2 regions of the Caulobacter sp. GW822-FHT01G02 genome follow, and region 2 is predicted to be linked to the other one. Evidence: riboswitches for the same ligand, from Rfam matches in the RefSeq annotation. Region 2 holds a riboswitch; the other holds the start of a gene.
The links. Region 2 has a riboswitch for cobalamin ahead of AC1RNC_RS08220 (TonB-dependent receptor plug domain-containing protein). Riboswitches for the same ligand answer to the same signal wherever they lie in the genome.

Region 1 (5,655 bases), on a different contig from region 2:
TCTGGTCGCTGCCGTTGAGCCGCGCCCTGGAGCCGCTGAACAATTCCGCCATCGTTCTGGTCGCTGATGACGGCTCGCCGATCGCCCGTCGCGGCTCCTACAAGGAAGCCCCGATCGACGTCGCCAAGCTGCCGAAATACGTGCCCGGCGCCTTCATCGCCATCGAGGACCGCCGCTTCTACAGCCACATGGGCGTCGACCCGAAGGCCATCGCGCGGGCGCTGGGCAAGAACGCCCAGGCCGGCGGCGTGTCGGAAGGCGGCTCGACCATCACCCAGCAGCTGGCCAAGAACGCCTTCCTGAGCAGCGACCGCAACCTTCGCCGCAAGGCGCAGGAGGCGTTGATCGCGGTCTATCTGGAGGCCCGCCTCTCCAAGGACGAGATCCTGTCGCGCTATCTGTCGTCGGTCTATTTCGGCGACGGCGCCTTTGGCCTGCGCGCGGCGGCCCGGCACTATTTCGGCAAGCAGCCCGAGCAGCTGTCGATCGGCGAGGCCGCCATGCTGGCCGGCCTGGTCAAGGCCCCGTCCCGCCTGGCCCCGACCAACAACATCGAAGGCGCCCGCGAGCGGATGCGCGTGGTGCTGGGCGCCATGGTCGAGACCAAGACCATCACCCAGGCCCAGGCCGACGCGGTCGGCGAGGTCTCGGCCATCGAGAACCCCGACAAGCTGCCGACCGGCTCCTACTTCGCAGACTGGGCCCTGCCCCAGGCGCGCGCCGCGATCGGCGCCCGCTATGGCGAGACCATCGTCAAGACGACGCTGGATCCCGCGCTGCAGGAGAAGGCCGAGAAGATCCTTAACGACTACATCGCCCGCGACGGCAAGGTCCTGAACATCACCCAAGGGGCTCTGGTGGCGATGCGCAAGGACGGCCGCGTCGTGGCCATGGTTGGCGGCCGCGACTACGGCGCCAGCCAGTTCAACCGCGCCGACGGCGCGCGCCAGCCAGGCTCGTCGTTCAAGCTGTTCGTCTATCTGGCCGCCCTGCAGTCGGGCATGACCACCACCAGCCCGATCCTCGACACGCCGGTGCAGGTCAGCGGCTACACGCCGAAGAACCACGAGGGCAAATACCGCGACCGCGAGATCCCGCTGATCAGCGCCTTCGCCGCGTCTTCGAACGTCGCGGCCGTGCGTCTGGCCCACGACCTGGGTCCGGCCAAGGTGATCAAGGTCGCCCGCCAGCTGGGCGTCACCGAGAAGATCCCGGACGACCTGACCATGGCGCTGGGCACCGGTTCGATGAGCCTGACGCGCCTGACCGCCGCCTACGCCTCGATCGCGGCCGGCGAATATCCGATCGTTCCGCACGCCCTGGAGACCTTCCAGAAGGGCAAGACCACCGCCTACGATCCCAAGGTGCTGGCTGGCATGCGCGACCTGCTGCGCTCGGCCACCCATCGCGGCACGGGCCTGGAAGCGGCGATCGACGGGGCCTACGGCAAGACCGGCACCACCCAGGACTATCACGACGCCCTGTTCGTCGGTTACGTCGACGACCTGGTGGTCGGGGTCTGGGTCGGCAACGACGACAACAGCTCGATGAACGGCGTGGTCGGCGGCGGCGAGCCCGCCAAGATCTGGAAAGCCTTCATGCTGTCGGCCCTGGGCCGCAACGTCGCCCCCGTGGTCGTCGAGGACCCGCTGGACGACCTGGGCCTGCCGCTGGAAGGCGAGATCGGCCCCGACGGCCTGCCGGTGGTCCCGCTGACCGTGCCCGCCGACCCGCTCCCGCCGCCGCCCGTCGCGCCGGTCGCCCCCATCGCGCCGCCACCGCCTGAGCCGCGCCCCTAACCCGGAGAGCCGACATGTCCGACGCCCCTGATCGCGACACCCTGTCGGCCCTCGCCGAGGCCCACGCCGGCCCCTTCCGCGCCCGCGCCGAGGCCCGCGCCACGCGCGCCGGCCTGGTCACCTTCGGCGTGGTGGTGAGCGGCGTCCTGCTGTCGGCGGCGCTCCTGGTCTGGACGGTGCGGCGGCCGGTTCGCTAGGACGCGAGGTAGAAACCCATCTGTCCGGGGGTCTCAATCCCCCACCAGCTTCCCGGCCGGCGGCACGCGCACGATGAAATGGCCCTTCACGCCCTCCGGCCACTGGCGGTACGGGACCACGCCCTCGTCGCTGGCGGCATAGGCCACGGCGTAGTCGACGATCGCGCGCGCGGCCTCGGCGGTCGGTTCGAACCGGCCCAGCACATAGCCGATCTTGCCCGGCGCCCGCAGGTGGATAGAGCAGTGCTGGGCGCAGTTGAACAGGCAGGGCATTTCCTGGATCGCCACGTCGCTGCCCGCCGCCGCCTCGCGCAGGGCCGCCGCCAGCAGCGCGCCGCCGCGCAGGCCCTCTTGGGTCTCGCGCTCCTCGGTCGAGACGCGGCAGGTGTTGCAGACCACCACCGCCGGGCCGTCGTCGGCCGCGCGCAGAACGGTCAAAACTCGATCCCCGCCTGGGCCTTCACGCCGCCGCGGAACGGGTGCTTGACCTGGGCCATCTCGGTGACCAGGTCGGCGGCCTCGATCAGAGCGTCGGGCGCGTTGCGGCCGGTGACGACCACGTGCTTGCCCTCCGGCCGATTGACCAGAACCTCCAGCACCTCATCCAGCGGCAGGTACTCGTAGCGCAGGATGATGTTCAGCTCGTCGGCGACGACCATGTCCCAGTCGGGATCGGCGATGCGGGCCTTGATGGCTTCCCAGGCCTCGCGCGCCACGGCGATGTCGCGGGCGCGGTCCTGGGTGTCCCAGGTGAAGCCCTCGCCCATCGGCCGGAACTCGACCTGATCGGGGAAGGCATCGAACACGACCTTCTCGCCGGTCTGCATCGCGCCCTTGATGAACTGGATGACGCTGACCCTCTGGCCGTGGCCGATGGCGCGGCAGACCATGCCCAGGGCCGCCGTCGTCTTGCCCTTGCCCGCCCCGGTATGGACGATCAACAGGCCCTTCTCGATCTGACGCTCGGCCATCATCTTGGCCCGCGCGGCCTGGATCACCTTCATCCTGGCGTTGTGGCGCGCGTTCTTCGCGGCCTCTTGGGCCGCCTCTTGGGCGGCCTCGCCGTCCGGGAGTTCTTCGTTCATCACCCTGCCCTCGCCGGACACCCCGCCGGCCGCGTTGATATGACGAAGGCCGGTCTCCTGGCTTACGCCCTCCCGTCGCGGCGCCTTCCCAGGATCACTCCCAGTGGCGCGTGCCGCGACGATCGACGGACGATCACAGTTGCGGGGGCAGCCGCGGATTGGTCACCGCGTTCCCGGAGGTCTCGCGACCTCCATGCCTTCGCCGTCCGGGGTAGGCGCGCCCGCCCGGAGGGTCAAGCTCACTTCGGCAGGGACAGGCGGTAGACCAGCACCAGGTTGTCGTTGTCGCCGGTCCCGGTGTCGCCATGCAGCGAGGCGTCGAAGTCCTGGCCGTTCACATGGCCCCTGGCCGTGGCGAAGTCGTTGTCCGACCCGACCAGCAGGAAGACGTCGCCGGTCTTGTCGAACGTCGAACCGATAGCCATGGCCTCGATCTTCTCGGGCAGGCTGGTCGGGGTCGAGGGCGCGACCGACAGATTGATCCCGAACCTGGCGAGCTGGACGGGGTTGAGGATGTTGACCAGCTCGGCCTGGGCCGCCGGCTTGATGTCGGGGTTCAGCGCGCCGTCCTTGGCGATCGGCTTGCCGTCCTGCTCGTAGGGCGTGCCGGCCAGGTTGGTGGCGCCGGCGAGATCGACCAGCAGGATGCTCTTGTAGACCGGCGCATTGGGCGTGCCCTTGCCGCGTCCATTGCCGTCTCGCGCCAGAACCAGCAGGCGGTCCTCGCTGAGCGCCACGGCCTCGGATTGGGCCGCGGTGACGTCGGCGCTCTGACCGTCGCCGTTCTCGCGCACGGTCGGCAACTGCAGCGCGTAGTGGCCGATCGGGGCCTTGGGCAGCCGGGTCTGGCTGATGTCGTAGACCAGCACGCGCGTGTTGTTGCGGGTGGCGTTGTTCGACATCGAGTCCTGCATGGTCGCGCTCTGCAGCACCGCGATCAGGCGTTTGCCGTCGGGGCTGATGGTCAGGGCCTCCAGGCCTTGGTTGTTGCGGCGGCCTTGGTCGGGCGCCTTCTCGGCCCCGAAGTTCAGCTGGCCCTTCTTGAGGGGCAGCAGCGCCGGGACGGTCTGGATCACGCCGGTCAGCGTGCCGGTCTTGTCGAACAGATAGACGCCCGCCGCATATTCGTCCGAGACGTAGAAGCTTCCGTCCGGCAGGTAGGCGATCGCCTCGCTGTCCAGGCTGAGCTTGCCCGCCCCCTCGCCGCTGGCCGGAGACGGATAGCGCACGCCGCCCCGCTCGACGACGTTGGCGCCCGGGTCCATGCCGGTGAACGGCTGGCCGGTCTGGTCCTTCAACAGGAAGCCGCCCGTGGGCGTGATGGTCAGGCCCTTGCCGGGAACCAGCTTGATCGCGTGCTCGTGGACGCGGTTGGCGTAGTCGGTCGTGCTCTTGAACGGTCCGACATTGTTGGGCCCCCGATCCGGCAGGGTGCGCAAGGTCCCGGTATAGGACCCGTCGGCGGCCTTCTTCCAGTTCGACAGCGCCATGCTGGAGAACGAGCCGAGGGTCTCGCCGTTGAAGTCGCGTGTCGCCGCCGGCAACCAGCCCACCGCCGCCAGGCCGTGATTGACATAGGTCTTGCCGCCGAACGGGACGGTGACGTCGCCGGGGGTGTTGTCCCAATGCGGCGTGACATAGGTGCGCGACTGAGCGCCGGCGCCAGCCGCCAAGGCCAGGGCGGCGAGACCCACGAGGGTTCCGACAAGGCGATGGCGCGACATCGAGAGCTCCTGAAAAGGATGCGAGGCGTTCGGTGAACCTGGCGCGCTCTTAGGGAGGGTGTGCATCGGTTTTGTGACGCACGCTGTCATCCAGACGCAGCAGAACCGTCATCAACCTGTGGAATAGACGCGGCGCTCAACCAATCGGCGCCATAGACGAAAATCCGCGTGGCGCGCGATATCGAGGGGATATCCGAAATGCTGCTCCGATCCGCCAGCCTGGTGGCCATCGCCGCCTGCCTCATGTTCGCCGCCCAGGCGCAAGCCGCTGAGGTTCTGGCCGCCGACGCTCCCGCCGCGAAGGCCGCCGATGCGGTCGCGGGCGCCCCCGCCGACACCAACGAGATCGACGCGGTCGTCATCGTCGGCAGCGGTCAGACCCGCTCGGTCAACACCCTGACGCCGTCCAGCCTGGAGGTCCTTCCCCCGGGCACGAGCATTCAGAAGGCCCTGAACTTCCTGCCGGGCGTCAGCGCCCAGTCGATCGACGCCCTGGGCGTCAACGAGCAGTCGCTGTCACTGCAGGTGCGCGGCTTCAACACCACCCACCTGGGCTACTCGCTGGACGGCATGCCGCTGGGCGACGGCGCCTACAACAACTACAACGGCCTGACCATCAGCCGCGCCCTGATCTCGGAAAACCTGGGCCGGGCCGACCTGGCCACCGGCATCGCCGGCCTGTCCATCCCCTCGACCAGCAACCTGGGCGGCGCGCTGATCTACACGTCCAGCGATCCGAAGAAGGACATGGGCTTTTCGATCAACGGGACCGTGGGCAGCGAGGACACCGCCCGCACGTTCATGCGCTTCGACACCGGCGAGCACGGCGGCTTCTCGGCCTATGTCTCGG
Region 2 (5,655 bases):
GCCGTCATCGCCAGGGCTCCGGCCACGACCTCGCGGCGGTTCATGATGTCACCGCGCGAAGTACTTGCTCAAAGCGATTGAATTCATTGCGCGAAGGCAAGCCGATCCGAAGTTGATCCGGCCGGTCCGCGAAGGGCCGCGTCAGCACGCCCTGAGCGCAGAGCCGGCTGAACAGACCAAGCGCGTCCGGCGCCCCGACCCAACGGAAGAGATCGCAGCCGCCAAGCGGCTTGAGGCCCGCCTTGGTTAGAACAGCGTCGACTGCGCCCGCCTGGCTCGCCAGCCACGTCCGAGTTTGCGCCCTCCAGGCGTCATCGGCATAGGCCTCCAGCCCCATCGTCAGGGCGTCGACCCCGACCGGCCAGTCGCCCAGAAGCGCGCGAAATTCTCGCGTGAAAACCTTGTTTCCAATCAGGAAACCCAGTCGCACCCCAGGCAATCCATAGAACTTGCCGAATGAGCGCAAAATTACCAGCCGGTCGATCTCCAGGTCAGCGACGCTGAGCTCGGGCGCGACCTCGCCGAAAGACTCGTCGACGACCGTCCAGCGCCCGGCGTCCGACCGTTCCGCCGCCAGGGCGGCCAAGACGCCGCGCTCGATCCGCCGGCCGTCGGGATTGTTTGGATTGACCAGCACCAGCACGTCGGCGCGGACGGCGCCCGGATCGTCCAGCGACGCGATGAAGTTCGGAGGCGACGCCACCCAGCTCTCGGCATGGCCGCCATAGATCGGGGCCAGCAGCGCGACCTGCCCGCCGCCGATCAGACCGGGCAGCAGCCGCAGCGCCGCCTCCGCGCCGGAGGTGGCGACCACGCGGCCGGGGTCGGCGACGCCGAACGCCCGCGCGGCGACCGCCTCCAGTTCGGCCAGCTCAAGCGGATCCGGCAGCCGGCGCAGAGCGTCGGCCGGCGCCCGCTGGCCGGACCAAGGCTCGGGATTGATCCCAGTCGACAGGTCCAGCCAGGGACGCGGCGCGTCCGGAAAAGCGGCCATCGCCTCGCGGAGACGGCCGCCATGCCGGAAGGCGCCGATGGTGGAAATCGACGCCTTCATGGGCCTAGAAGCGCGCCCGCAAGCCGACGAAGGCTCCGCGTCCCGGCGTCCCGTAGTTCAGGATGGTCTGGTAGTCCTTGTCGAAGGCGTTCTCGACCCGGCCGAAGACCTCGAGGGTCTCGTTGATCGGATAGGCCGCGCGCAGATCGACCAGGGTATAGTCCTTCACCACCTGGGTGTTGGCGTCGTTGTTGTAGGTCTTGCCGACGTAACGCACCGCCACCGTCGTGGTCAGACCGACCGGCCAACGATAGGCGGCCGACAGGTTGCCCATGTTTTTCGGGCGACGGGTCAGCTGCTTGCCCTTGCTGGCGCCCGAGTCGGACTCGGCTTCGGTATAGGTGTAGTTGCCGGTGATGGTCAGGGCCGGGACCGGCTTGACCTCGCCGATCAGTTCCACCCCTTGCGCCTTGGTCTTCTGGACGTTGTCGTAGTAGCCGAAGCGGAACGCGCCGTTCGGATTGCACAGGGCCGTGGTCGAGCCCGAGGCGCACGAGAAGAAGCGGATCTCGTTGTCGGCCTCGCGGTGGAACCAGGTGGCCGAGGCGCGGGCCTTGCCGCCGAAGAAGCGCTGCTCGATCCCGGCGTCCCAGCTGTCGAAATCTTCCGGCGACAGGCTGAGGTTGCCGTACTCGCTGTAGAGCTCGTAGAGGCCCGGGGCGCGGAAGCCCTGGCCGAAGCTGGCGCGCACGACCGTATTACCTTCGTTCAGCGCCCAGGCGGCCGCGACTTGCCCGAGGGTGTGCGAACCATAGGTGTCGTGGTCCTCGTAGCGCAGGCCGCCGGTCAGGGTCAGGCCCTTCACCGGCTCGACCTGCAGCTGGCCGTAAAGGCTGTCGACGCCGACGCGGCCGGTGCTGAATGCGGGGTTCGGCTTGAGGACCGTCGGCGAGCGCGTGCGCATACGGGCCCTCTCGGTCTCGGCGCCGAAGGTGGCGGTCCAGATGTCCGAGATCGCGAACACGCCCTGATATTCGAAGCGCTTGTTCTTGCCGGCGGCGTCGAAGGTCAGTGGCGCGGCCGGGCGGGCCGGATTGATGTTCTCGCGGTCGGTGTCGGTATAGGCGTAGCCGAGGCGGTTGTTCCAGCGACCGTCCAGCAGAGTGAAGTTCAGGCCCGTATAGACGACCAGTTCCTCGGTGCGGCCGAACTCGGCGCTGTCGACGTTGAAGCCGTCGAAGTCGTTCTTGCCCTTCGAATAGACCGAGCGGACCTCGGCCGAGACGTTTTCGGCCAGCGCCACACGGACACGGCCCGACAGGCCGGTGTTCTGGTAGCCGTCCTTCTCCTTGCCGAGCTTGTAGGTCGAGAAGCCGTCGGTGGTGTAGTAGCCGCCGGCTAGGCGCCAGGTGATCTTGTCCGAAGCGCCGCCAACGCCGGCCCGCAGGTAGCCGGTCTTGCGCGCGCCGCCTTCGGCCTCGATCGAGCTGGTGAACGGAACGGTGGGATCGGCGGTGACGATATTGACCACGCCGCCGACGGCCTGGCTGCCCCACAGGGTAGACTGAGCGCCGCGCAGCACCTCGATGCGCGCGATGTCGCCGATCAGCAGGTTGCCGCTGTTGAAGCCGCCCTGGGTCGAGGACGGGTCATTCAGCTTGACGCCGTCGATCAGCACCACGGTGTGCTGGGTCTCGGCGCCGCGGATGTTGAGGCTGGTGGCCGTGCCCGGCCCGCCGTTGCGGGTGAAGCTGACACCCGGCGTCTGGGCCAGCAGCTCCGTCACCGAGATCGCCTGGCTGGCTTCGATGGCGGCCTGCGTCAGGACGGTGACAGACGCGCCGACCTTCTCGATCGGCTGGGCGGTGCGGGTGGCGGTGACGATCAGTTCGGCGACGCCGTTGGCGCCGACAGCGCCGGCGACATCGGCCTCGGGGGCCTTCTGCTCTTCCGCCATGGCCGAACCGGCGACAAGGAGGGTTGCGAGCGCGGTGGAGCTCAAAAACGTTCGGATCATGTTTCAATCTTCCCAGTTGAACGACCCGCACGGCTGACCGCGACGCACCCGCAAGCTGGAAAGCCATACGTACGCCCCGGACCGTCGCGCGGCCCTTTGACTGTCGTTTCGCGGGAGATCCCGTTCGTTCGGCGCACCCCGGCCGAGCGATGAACGACTGCGCCGGGCAGGTCTCCTGGCTCACGGGTCGTCGCTCTTGGCGTCGCCTTCCCAGGGTCCGGAGACCCCAGTGGCATGTGACGCTAGAACTCGCCGCTTACAGTTGCGGGGGCAGCCGAGGTCTTGAACCTCGTTCCCTTTTAATCCTCTTTCGAGGAGCCTAGTGCGGGGGCAGCCCTATAGACTGCGCCGCTTACGGTCAATGTGGAGCTTCCATGACGTCGATCCTGGTGCTGGGCGGAGCCCGTTCCGGCAAGAGCGCCTTCGCCCAGAAAGCGGCGGAAATCGCCGCTGGAGCGGTGCGTCCGGTGCTGATCGCCACCGGCCAGGCCTTCGACGACGAGATGACCGAGCGCATCGCCCGCCACCAGGCCGACCGGGGCGAATCATGGACCACGGTGGAGGCGCCGCTGGCCCTGGCGGAGGCGATCGCCGCCCTGCCCGCCGACGCCGTGGCGGTCGTCGACTGCCTGACCCTGTGGCTGTCGAACCTGATGCTGGACGAGCGCGACATCGCGACGGAGGCGACCGCTCTGGTCGAAGCCGTCGCCGCCTGCCCCGCCCGCCTCTGGCTGGTCAGCAACGAGGTCGGTTTGGGCCTCGTGCCCGAGACACCGCTCGGTCGACGGTTTCGGGATGAGGCCGGACGGCTGCACCAGCGGCTCGCGCAGGCGGTCGACGAGGTCTATTTCGTGGCGGCCGGGCTGCCGTTGAAGCTGAAGCCGCAGGGGTGAATTCCCGTCGGCGTGCGGGCGCTTTTCCTTCTCCCCTTGCGGGAGAAGGTGGCGCGCGGCACCGGATGAGGGGGTGATAAGCCTGTCGGATTAGCTTTACGGCGCAAGCGGTTAGCCCCCGTGTGACCCCTCATCCGACCGCCTTCGGCGGCCACCTTCTCCCGCAAGGGGAGAAGGGTGACTCACGAGCGTTCGCCGCCCTCCATCCCCGGCCTCAAAACCCGCCGTATTCTCTCTCCACCTCGTCGCGAGGAAAGGGCGCATGGCCAGCGACCGATTGCGGCGGCGGGGGGTGATCGAGCGGGGACAGGTCCGAGGGGGATACTCGGACGGTCCGGGGATGGGCTTGCTGGGCTCACCCGCCCGCCGTCGGCGTGGTTGGAGGCAAAGGGGCGTGTCAGGCTGTAAGCCCGTCCTCTTCGACCTCTGGGCGCTTCCGGAAACGGAGGCGCCTGGGTCCCGGTAAGGCCTGAACAGGGCCACCCGACGGGACGCTGGCGGATAACGGTTGCGCGGAGCGTCTGGCTTCGTCGAAACGGTATTTCTATTTCCAAACTCCGGACGCTGTCCGGCGCTCCGCCTCCCTTTCCACACCTTCAGCGAGCGATCGCGTGAAGCGGCGGACGCGCGTCCCCCATCCCAAGGAAGAGGCTGGCGCTCGGCGAACAATGCTCGCACACTCATTCAAACGGCCGTTCATCGGCCTTCCAGTGTCCGAGCGCGACCAACAGCGCGGGGAGGAGTACAGAAATGTCCGAGCGCCCATCAACTCAACGACGATCTTCGTGGGCCCTGGCGGCCTTCGCCTCGCCCAATATTCCGATCGCGGCGCTCGGCCTTCCGCTCGTGGTCTACCTGCCCGAATTCTACGTCAGCACGATTGGGCTCTCGTTGGCGGCGGTCGGCGCGGCCTTCCTGTTCGTGCGGCTGATCGACATCTCGCTGGACCCGTTCCTGGGCGGGATCATGGACCGCACCCGCACCAAGCTCGGACGCTTCAGGCCCTGGCTGCTGGGCGGCATGCCGATGGTGGGAATCGGGGCGCTGGCCCTGTTCATGGGCCAGCCCGGCGCGAGCGCCTTCTATCTCTGGGCCTGGCTGCTGGTCACCTATGCCGGCTATTCGATGGTCGTCCTGTCGCACACCGCCTGGGGCGGCGTCCTCTCCAGCGACTATCAGCAGCGCTCGCGGATCTATGGCTGGTGGCAGGCTGGCAACATGGTCGGCATGATCCTGGTGCTGTGCCTGCCGCCGCTGCTGGTGGGCGTCTTCAAAACGGGTCACGCCGAGGGCGTGCGCGCCATGGGCTGGTTCATCGTCGCCCTGCTGCCGATCACCATCCTGATGGCCGTCCGCGTCGTGGGCGAGCCGGCCGCGCCGGTCGCGCGGCATGCGGCCGGGATCAAGCAGTACCTGGCCTTGCTGGGCCGTCCGTCGGTGCGCATGCTGCTGTTCGCCGACCTTTTGATGGGTCTGGCGCCAGGCATCGCCGGAGCGCTGTTCCTGTTCTTCTTCGAGCGGGTGAAGCACTTCGACAAGACCCAGTCGGGCGTGCTGCTGCTGATCTATTTCCTGGCCGGCCTGCTCAGCGCGCCGCTGTGGCCCCTGCTGGCCAAGCGAATCGGCAAGCACCGGGCCCTGTCCGTCGCGGCCGTGATCTACGCCATCGTCCAGGTCGCCACCGTGTTCACGCCGGTCGGCAATTCCGGCATCGGCACGCTCGTCCTGATCTTGGCGGGGATCCCCTACAC

Region 1: it holds a riboswitch for cobalamin, as region 2 does, so the genes downstream of both, cobO (cob(I)yrinic acid a,c-diamide adenosyltransferase) here and AC1RNC_RS08220 (TonB-dependent receptor plug domain-containing protein) in region 2, are expected to answer to the same signal.

What each region holds. Positions count from the first base shown of each region.
Region 1 covers NZ_JBXAON010000001.1:926,571-932,225, reverse strand. The annotation lists gene AC1RNC_RS04370 (transglycosylase domain-containing protein) at 1-1,799, shown strand, start outside; gene AC1RNC_RS04365 (hypothetical protein) at 1,814-1,996, shown strand; gene AC1RNC_RS04360 (DUF1636 domain-containing protein) at 2,030-2,434, opposite strand; gene cobO (cob(I)yrinic acid a,c-diamide adenosyltransferase) at 2,431-3,081, opposite strand; cobalamin riboswitch at 3,112-3,297, opposite strand; gene AC1RNC_RS04350 (esterase-like activity of phytase family protein) at 3,321-4,805, opposite strand; gene AC1RNC_RS04345 (TonB-dependent receptor) at 5,004-5,655, shown strand, end outside.
Region 2 covers NZ_JBXAON010000002.1:575,612-581,266, reverse strand. The annotation lists gene AC1RNC_RS08230 (ABC transporter substrate-binding protein) at 1-44, opposite strand, end outside; gene AC1RNC_RS08225 (threonine-phosphate decarboxylase) at 41-1,054, opposite strand; gene AC1RNC_RS08220 (TonB-dependent receptor plug domain-containing protein) at 1,059-3,011, opposite strand; cobalamin riboswitch at 3,160-3,349, opposite strand; gene cobU (bifunctional adenosylcobinamide kinase/adenosylcobinamide-phosphate guanylyltransferase) at 3,386-3,904, shown strand; partial or broken gene AC1RNC_RS08210 (hypothetical protein) at 4,181-4,303, shown strand; partial or broken gene AC1RNC_RS08205 (hypothetical protein) at 4,334-4,399, shown strand; gene AC1RNC_RS08200 (MFS transporter) at 4,655-5,655, shown strand, end outside.